DNA from 2 places in the Faecalicatena fissicatena genome. Region 1 is predicted to be linked to the other one. Evidence: riboswitches for the same ligand, from Rfam matches in the RefSeq annotation. Region 1 holds a riboswitch; the other holds the start of a gene.
The links. Region 1 has a riboswitch for thiamine pyrophosphate ahead of thiW (energy coupling factor transporter S component ThiW). Riboswitches for the same ligand answer to the same signal wherever they lie in the genome.
Positions count from the first base shown of each region.

Region 2: linked by a shared signal. The riboswitch ahead of thiS (sulfur carrier protein ThiS) and the one ahead of thiW (energy coupling factor transporter S component ThiW) in region 1 are both predicted to bind thiamine pyrophosphate.

Region 1 is NZ_JACLYY010000014.1:54,184-58,393, reverse strand. It holds gene H7U36_RS12860 (polysaccharide deacetylase family protein) at 1-285, shown strand, start outside; gene thiC (phosphomethylpyrimidine synthase ThiC) at 309-1,619, opposite strand; gene thiW (energy coupling factor transporter S component ThiW) at 1,863-2,372, opposite strand; TPP riboswitch at 2,582-2,691, opposite strand; gene H7U36_RS12845 (trimeric intracellular cation channel family protein) at 2,760-3,425, opposite strand; gene H7U36_RS12840 (ABC transporter ATP-binding protein) at 3,587-4,210, opposite strand, start outside.
Region 2 is NZ_JACLYY010000013.1:28,829-33,038, reverse strand. It holds gene thiH (2-iminoacetate synthase ThiH) at 1-384, opposite strand, end outside; gene H7U36_RS12300 (thiazole synthase) at 413-1,201, opposite strand; gene thiF (sulfur carrier protein ThiS adenylyltransferase ThiF) at 1,300-1,938, opposite strand; gene thiS (sulfur carrier protein ThiS) at 1,944-2,147, opposite strand; TPP riboswitch at 2,479-2,585, opposite strand; gene H7U36_RS12285 (ABC transporter substrate-binding protein) at 2,638-3,642, opposite strand; gene H7U36_RS12280 (sensor histidine kinase) at 3,761-4,210, opposite strand, start outside.

The sequences.
Region 1 (4,210 bases):
CCGCCCCAGGGGAAGTACAATGTGGAAAATCTGAAGATGGCCAAAGAGCTTGGCTACCACACCTTCTTCTGGAGCCTGGCCTACGTGGACTGGTACCAGGACGACCAGCCCTCAAAGGAGGAGGCCTTTGACAAGCTGCTTGGCCGCATCCACCCGGGCGCCATCGTCCTCCTCCACAGCACCTCCTCCACCAACGGGGAGATCATGGATGAGCTTCTGGGAAAATGGGAGGACATGGGCTACTCCTTCGGCTCCCTGGAAGAGCTGATCCAGTCAGACAGATAGCGTAAAAAGAGGCACCCCCTGTCCTAGAGGATATCAATGTACTCCCCTGCCAGAGCTTTGTTCATGCTGCGCACCGCGCAGAATTTACCGCACATGCTGCATGTGTCGCTGTGGTCGTCCTCCGGGCTCCTGCTGTCCCGGATCGCTTTTGCTGTCTCCGGATCAAGGGCACATGCAAACTGGGCATCCCAGTCCAGCTTCTGTCTCGCCTCGGCCATACGGTCGTCTATATCTCTCGCACCCGGGATACCCTTGGCGATGTCCGCCGCGTGAGCCGCGATCTTGGAGGCGATGATGCCCTGCTTCACGTCATCCACATTGGGAAGGGCCAGATGCTCTGCCGGCGTCACATAGCACAGGAAGGCAGCGCCGCTCATGGCAGCCACCGCGCCGCCGATGGCTGCTGTGATGTGATCGTAGCCCGGCGCGATATCTGTGACGAGAGGTCCAAGTACATAGAAGGGGGCGCCCATGCAGATGCTCTTCTGCACTTCCATGTTGGCAGCCACCTGGTCAAGGGGCACATGTCCCGGTCCCTCTACCATGACCTGCACATTGTGGTCCCAGGCCCGCTTGGTCAGCTCGCCTAAGCGGACCAGCTCCTCGATCTGGCACACGTCTGTGGCGTCGGCCAGACAGCCGGGACGGCAGGCGTCTCCCAGGGAGATGGTCACATCATACTCCTCGCAGATGTCCAAAATCTCGTCAAAATACTCATAAAAGGGGTTCTCCTCCCCGGTCATGCTCATCCAGGCAAACACCAGGCTTCCTCCCCGGCTCACAATGTTCATTTTTCTCTTGTGCTTCCGGATCTGCTCAATGGTCTTGCGGGTAATGCCACAGTGGAGCGTCACAAAATCCACTCCGTCCTCCGCGTGGAGACGAATCACATCAATGAAATCCTTGGCCGTCAGAGTGGCCAGATCCCTCTGATAATGAATCACACTGTCATATACCGGCACTGTCCCGATCATAACCGGGCACTCGCTTGTCAGCTTCTGCCGGAAGGGCTGGGTGTTTCCGTGGCTGGAGAGATCCATGATGGCCTCCGCCCCCAGATTGACAGCGCTCATCACCTTCTGCATCTCGATGTCATAGTCCTTGCAGTCCCTGGACACCCCTAGGTTTACATTAATCTTTGTGCGGAGCATGCTGCCCACGCCCTCCGGATCCAGGCAGGTGTGGCGCTTGTTGGCGCAGATCGCAACCTTCCCTTCCGCCACCAGCTGCATGAGCTTTTCTACCGGCATCTTCTCCTTCTCTGCCACCCTTTTGATCTGGGGTGTCACAATGCCCTTGCGGGCCGCATCCATCTGTGTTGTGTAAGCTTCCATTTCTCCTACCTCCATTTGTATTTGTCCTGTTTTCTCCGACGCCGGCCATGGAAAACGCAGGACAAAGGAACGCAAAATTCCCTTCTCCCCGTCCGGATGCCGACGCCTTCACCTCTGTATAACGCGGTGATCATCATGGCTGTATTTCCTCCTTTGCAGTACAACCAGATTTTTCTATAGCGGCAGAAGGTGGTGTCCCCAATCTGCCGCTTTTTCAGAGGGCACGCCCTCCGATAAACACATTTACCCTGCTGCCCGCAGCTGGCTCATCACGCCGCCCTTCTCCAGCACTGTGATCAGGATAAAGGCCAGTATGCTCCCCGCCACTGTAGACACGAGGAACGGGACAACGTACACGAAAAGTCCCGCAGGCTCCATCCCCATCAGAAGTTTGGCTGCCGGGTAGGCGCAAAGTCCGCCCAGGATGCCTGTCCCAAGGGCCTCTGCCACGCAGGTCGGGGCCAGCTTCTTACAGGCCGCATAGACCAGTCCGCAGCAGAGGGCTCCCACCATGCTGCCGGGAAATGCCAGAAGGCTTCCGATCCCCAGGATATTGCGCAGAAGGCTTGCCGTAAACGCAATCCCCACGCCCCAGCCGGGTCCCAGCGTAACCGCGGCCAGAATGTTGACCATGTGCTGTACCGGAGCGCATTTGCTGCCCGCTATGGGAAAACTGATCAGACTCCCCACCACGGCCAGGGCTGTGAGAACTCCCGCCAGCACCAGCTTTTTCGTTGCTGTATTTTGTTTCATCAATACACAGCTCCTTTCTCTATGTCCTCAGATCCAGTGGAAAGCTTTGCTGTGAAATAAGAGTTCCGCTTGCGGAACTTTCGCGCCGAGCGCAGTCGCTTTAGCGACTATTTTCTGCTTTGCGCGAGTGCGCATCCCACGGAGTGTTTTGTTTGACAGAAACAAGGTTTTCTATCAAACAAAAAGAGATGCACGAGGGCATCTCCATTTCACACACGAATACACATCCCTACGTTGGCATTATCCAAATCAGGTTGCGGGTCGAGACGATAACAGCCTCCTCTCAGCCGGCTAACGGCCAGCTCCCCGTGACACGCTTATTCAACTGTATCTGATCACTTGTCATTATAGACCTGCCGGAGGTCATTTGCAAGGATTTTCGGTTCTCTATTTTGTTACCTGCTCCTCCATCCTGACCCTGGGAAGGTTCCACCGGTAGTGGGAGGCCAGACACCGGATCCCCAGGACAAGCAGCACTCCGGCGAACATGGCCGTCGTGATCCCGGTCGTCCTGTAGAGAAGCGTGCAGGCCACGGCTCCGGCTATGGAAGCGCAGGCATAGATGTGGCGGACAAATATGTAGGGCGGGACCCCTGCCATGATGTCCCGGAGAAGTCCCCCTCCCACGCCGGTCACTGTGCCGGTGAAGATCAGAAGGAATGTATTGTCCCCGTGCCCCTGCTGGATGCCTGCGTTGACACCCACCACAGTAAAAATTCCCAGCCCCACCGCGTCCATCAGGAGCATGGCTCCGTCGTACAGCTTTCCCAGCCTGCCGCTGGAGCGAAAGCTGCGAAAATACGCCACCCCGAATACAAGGCAGGACACAAGGACCGCCACCGTCGCGTAGACCGGATCCCGAAACACATTGGGAGGAATGATCCCTACCACCACGTCCCGAATAGCTCCTCCGCCCACGGCGGTGACCACTCCCAGCACGCACACGCCAAATATATCCATAGATTTGCGGATGCCCACCAGCGCGCCGGAGACCGCAAAGGCCACCGTGCCGATGATCTCCAGTATAAAGACAATGTTATCCTGCACACTCATTTTTCTTTTCCTCTCATACTCATCATTCTCATACAGGGCATAACAGCCCAGGTCATTATAGCACAATTCCATACCATGACAAGTCTAAAAAGAAAACTCCGATAAGCAGACCTATAAGCAGCTGTCCTTGCGCCGGCCGCTCTCTCCCCAGTGTCCCGGCGTCACAGCTTCCAGCCCGCCGCCGTCTCCCTGGCGTTCACAAACCTCCGATAAATGCCCTCCTCCTGCATCAGCTCCTCATGACGCCCTCTCTGGACAATTTTCCCTTTATCCACCACAAGGATCTGGTCTGCATGGCGGACTGTCTTCAGCCGGTGGGCGATCATGAGGATGGTCTTCTCCTTTGTCAGAGCGTCGATGGCCTCCACCAGCTCCTTCTCATTCTCCGGGTCCACATTTGCCGTGGCCTCATCCAGGATGATGACCGGGGCGTCCTTCATCATGGCCCGGGCGACGGACAGACGCTGCTTCTCTCCCCCGGACAGGGAAGCCCCGCCCTCGCCGATAACCGTGTCATAGCCCTCAGGCAAAGCCATGATAAATTCGTGACAGCAGGCCTTTTTGGCGGCCTCCACCACCTTCTCCATGGGCGCCTCCTCCTGACCGAAGCGGATGTTGTTGGCGACCGTGTCCTGGAACAGGTACACGTTCTGGAACACAAAGCTGAAATTTTTCATCAGGCTGTCCATGCTGTAATCCCGCACATCCACGCCTCCCAGCCGCACGCAGCCCTGATCCACATCCCAGAACCGGGAGATGAGATGGCACAGGGTGGTCTTTCCTCC
Region 2 (4,210 bases), on a different contig from region 1:
AAAGCCGCAGTAAATACAGTAATTTTCACAGTAGTTTGCAATGTAGGCCGGGGTGAACATGGCGACGGAATTGCCGAAATGCTTCCTCGTCTCCGCCTGGGCTGCCTGGGCTATCTCCTCAAGGAGCGGCATGGCCGCCGGGGAGAGGAGGGCCTTGAAATCCTCCAGGGACCGGTTGTCCCTTGCCAGTGCCCTTCGCACGTCAGCCTCCGTGTAGCTGTCATAGTCGTATCCTTTCACCTCGGAGATGACCTTGTCCATCACCTCCGAGCCAATGTCCTCCATGTCCGGCAGGTAGGTCATATGGTCGATCCGGTTCTTCCTCTGGTGCTCCCGGATCTCATCGCTTAAAATGCTTTCATTTACATGGTTTTCTGCGCTCATTTTCGCAAGCCTCCTTCTGCGTCCAATGTTAATCTCTCAGATACCCGGTAAGGGGTGACGAAGCGCTTCCTCCTTTTGCACGGACGCTTCCCATCCCCGCGAGGTAAGCGGCGCGGCCCGCCTCCACGGCCAGCTTCATGGCTCCGGCCATGGCCGCAATGTCTCCCGATGTGGCGATGGCAGTGTTAGCCATAACGGCGGCAGCCCCCATCTCCATGGCCTCGCATGCCTGGGAGGGCTTCCCGATCCCGGCGTCCACAATGATGGGAAGATCGATCTCATCGATAAGGATCTGGATAAATTCCTTGGTGCACAGTCCCTTGTTGGACCCGATGGGCGCCCCCAGAGGCATGATGCAGGCAGCACCCGCGTCCGCCATGTCCCTTGCCATATTCAGATCCGGATACATGTAGGGCATCACGGTAAACCCTTCCTTTGCCAGGATTTCCGTGGCTTTGACCGTCTCGTAGTTGTCCGGGAGGAGGTATTTGCTGTCCCGCATGATCTCGATCTTGATAAGATCGCTTCCGCAGACCTCCCTGGCCAGCCGTGCGATGCGCACCGCCTCCTGGGCATTTCTGGCTCCCGACGTGTTGGGCAGGATAGAGACGCCCTCCGGTATGTAATCCAGGATGTTGGCAAGTCCTCCCTCGTTTGCCCGCCGCAGGGCCATCGTGACGATCTGAGCCCCCGCGTGCTCCACTGCCGCCTGGATCAACTCCAGGGAATACTTGCCTGACCCCAGGATGAACCTGGAGGTAAATGTATGGTCTCCCAGCTTCCACGTATCCTTTTTGATTTCTGTATTTGTCTCCATTTTTTCTCCTTTCTGCCGCCGGAACAGGCGGCGCCTTTCTCTTCAGTTCTGTCTTCTTTTCTTCTGTTTCTCCTACTATAGTCTGCCAGGGGCGTGATCTACCTCTCTCCCAGTATAAGCCGCAGCACCATATTGGCCTGGTGCGCCGCGCAGAGAGCCACCCTGGGAGCCATAAGGCCCCGCCCTGCCTCCGCCTCGGTCTTTTCATCCCCGCACAGATAAAAATGGGAGGTGACCCGTCTTGTGCGAATCTCATTGCTGTCCCCATATCCGGCCATACCGCTGGCGGCCACCAGATATTTCTCCGGGAAATGCTCCAGCACCTCCCCCGCAAGCATGGCCTTATTCTCCGCAATATCAAAGGCCTCGCAGATATAGGCGTCATCCCGCAGCAGCTCTGCCGCGTTTTCCTCTGTCACACGCAGGCAGTCGGTCCGCAGCTCAAGCCACGGATTGATACGCAGCAGATTTTCCCGGAGGGCCTCGGTCTTGTACATGCCCACCTGGTCTGCAAAATACTGCTGCCTGTTCAGGTTGGTCACATCCACCCGGTCAAAATCAATGAGATGGAGATGCCCCACTCCGATTCTGGCCAGGCTGACCGCTATGTTGGATCCCAGACCCCCAAGTCCAGCCACGGCCACCCGGGCCGCGCGGATCCGGGCCTGAACCTCCTCCGTGTGACGGTCAATGAGCGCCTGAGAGATCTCCTCCTCTGTGATCCTGATGTCCCTCATCTTCTCTAGCCTCCTCCCACAAAGCTCACGACCTCCAGTGTATCTCCGTCATCGATAAGACAGCTCTCATGCTCTCTTTTTGGTACGATGGCTCCGTTTTTTTCCACGGCCACCCGGTCCGACCGGTAGCCCTTCTCTTCCAGAAATGCGCTGACAGAAAGAGAAGACGAAAATATCTCTTCCTGCCCGTTTATGCGCGCTGTGATCATAAAGCTCTCCTCCTTTCTCCCTAAGCAGGCCGCTGCGCCGGAACCGAAGCGGGATATTGCTCCGAGATTCCCCGGGCTATTCCCGGCTATTTCCAGGATATTCCCCGAGATTTCCCAAGAAAAAAGGTTCACGAAAGAATACACCCGCGGTGGTGCACCCCTTCGTGAACCGTCTTAATCCATTTCCTGTTCACTCACATAGTCCTGCTGTATTTTGTTGTCTGTAAATCTCCTGACCTTTCTGCCAGACAAAGCGGGGCAGGTCCGCCCCTTTTTGCCGAAAGGATTTCTCTATAGAATAAGAAAAGGGAAATGGCATCATGCCATTTCCCGCAGTCTCTCATCTTTCTCCCTACGTTGGCATTATCCAAATCAGGTTCCCGGGTCGAAGTTCACAACTTCCTCTCAGCCTGTCTACAAGCTCCCCATATGCAATTTACATGTTCCAATATACTCATTTTCCCGTGAAAAGTCAATAGCCTTTCTTCCTCTACTCGGCTTCTATGGCCTCGTAGCCCTCAGGGATAGTAATGCCCAGCTCCTCGCAGATCGTGGGATTGTACTTTTTCGTCACCTGGGCTGCTGTCTCTACGTCCATGGTGGAGATGTCAGCGCCCTCCTCCAGGATCTTGTAGGCCATCTCGCCCGTCTGGTATCCCAGGTCGTAGTAGCTGATGGAAAGAGTAGCCACGCCGCAGCCGCTGCAGATGCCCTCCTCCCCCGCGATCACCGGAACCTTGGCAGGAAGACAGATGTTATTGATGATCTGGGTATTGGACGCCATAGTGTTGTCCGTGGGGATGTAGATGGCATCACAGTCCTCCACCGCATTTTGAGTCACAGACTGAATCTCGTTGGAGTCTGCCGCTGTGTACTCCTTGTAGGAAATGCCGTCCGCCTCCAGCTCTGCCTCAAAAAGCTCTGCCTGGTATTTGGAGTTGGATTCGGAGGAGCAGTACAGAATTCCCACTGTCTGGGCGTCCGGCACAAGCTCCAGGAGCATGTCCTCCTGCTCCTCGATAGGCGCCAGGTCGCTGGTTCCTGAAATATTCACTCCCGTGGCTCCTGTCCAGTCATCGATGCCCAGCGCACTGCCGTAATCAGTAACGGAAGTTCCCAGGATCGGGATGTCTGACGTCGCCTGGGCTGCTGTCTGGAGAGGCAGGGTAGCGTTGGCAAGAATTAAATCTACATCAGAAGAAACAAAATTATTAACGATGGTGGAGCACATAGTCTGCTCTCCCTGTGCGTTCTGCACGTCAAACTCTACATTGTCCTCGCCAAACAGCTCCCGGCAGGCATCCTGAAACCCTTCCGTGGCCGCATCCAGAGCCGCATGCTCCATCTGCTGGCAGATTCCTATAGTATATGTACCGCTTCCGCCTGCGTCATCTCCGCTGCTTCCAGAGCTGTCTCCTGAGCTGCTTCCGCAGGCTGCAAGTGCGGCTGTCATGACTGCTGTCAGTAAGATTGCTGTTACCTTTTTTAACTTCATGTCCTTTTCCTCCTGTCGCTTTATCGCTTAAAACTTCTACACTTTATAGTGCTAAAGTATTTATGAAATAAATTATACAGAGATACGCAGAAAAGTCAAGCCCTTTTTTATTTTCTTTTCACACGTCCTCTGTATACCCCTTTGCTCCACATGGCAGCGCCGCAAGCTGCACCTCAGCCACAAACCAGTCTTCCTCCATACGGGCGGCGATATCTCCCTCCATCCTGCGGGCCAGCTCTCTGGCAATGGAGAGGCCCAGCCCCGTGGAGGTCCGGCTCCTTGCCTCATCTGCCTTGTAGAACCTGTCAAACACATGCTCTGTATCAATCTTGTCCGGACAGGACACCTGGTTGGCAAAGGTCATGACAGCCCTGTTCCCCTGCCTCTTGAGCGCAATGCGGATCTTCTTCTCGCCGTGGTCCATCCCGTTCTTAATGAGATTCTGGATGACCCGCCTGAGGGCACGGGGGTCTGCCTCCACACAGATTTCCTCCTCAGGAATGGAAAACTCCGGTCTGATCCCAAGCGCCAGCCATTCCTCGTAGTAGGAAAACAGCGTCTCCTTCAG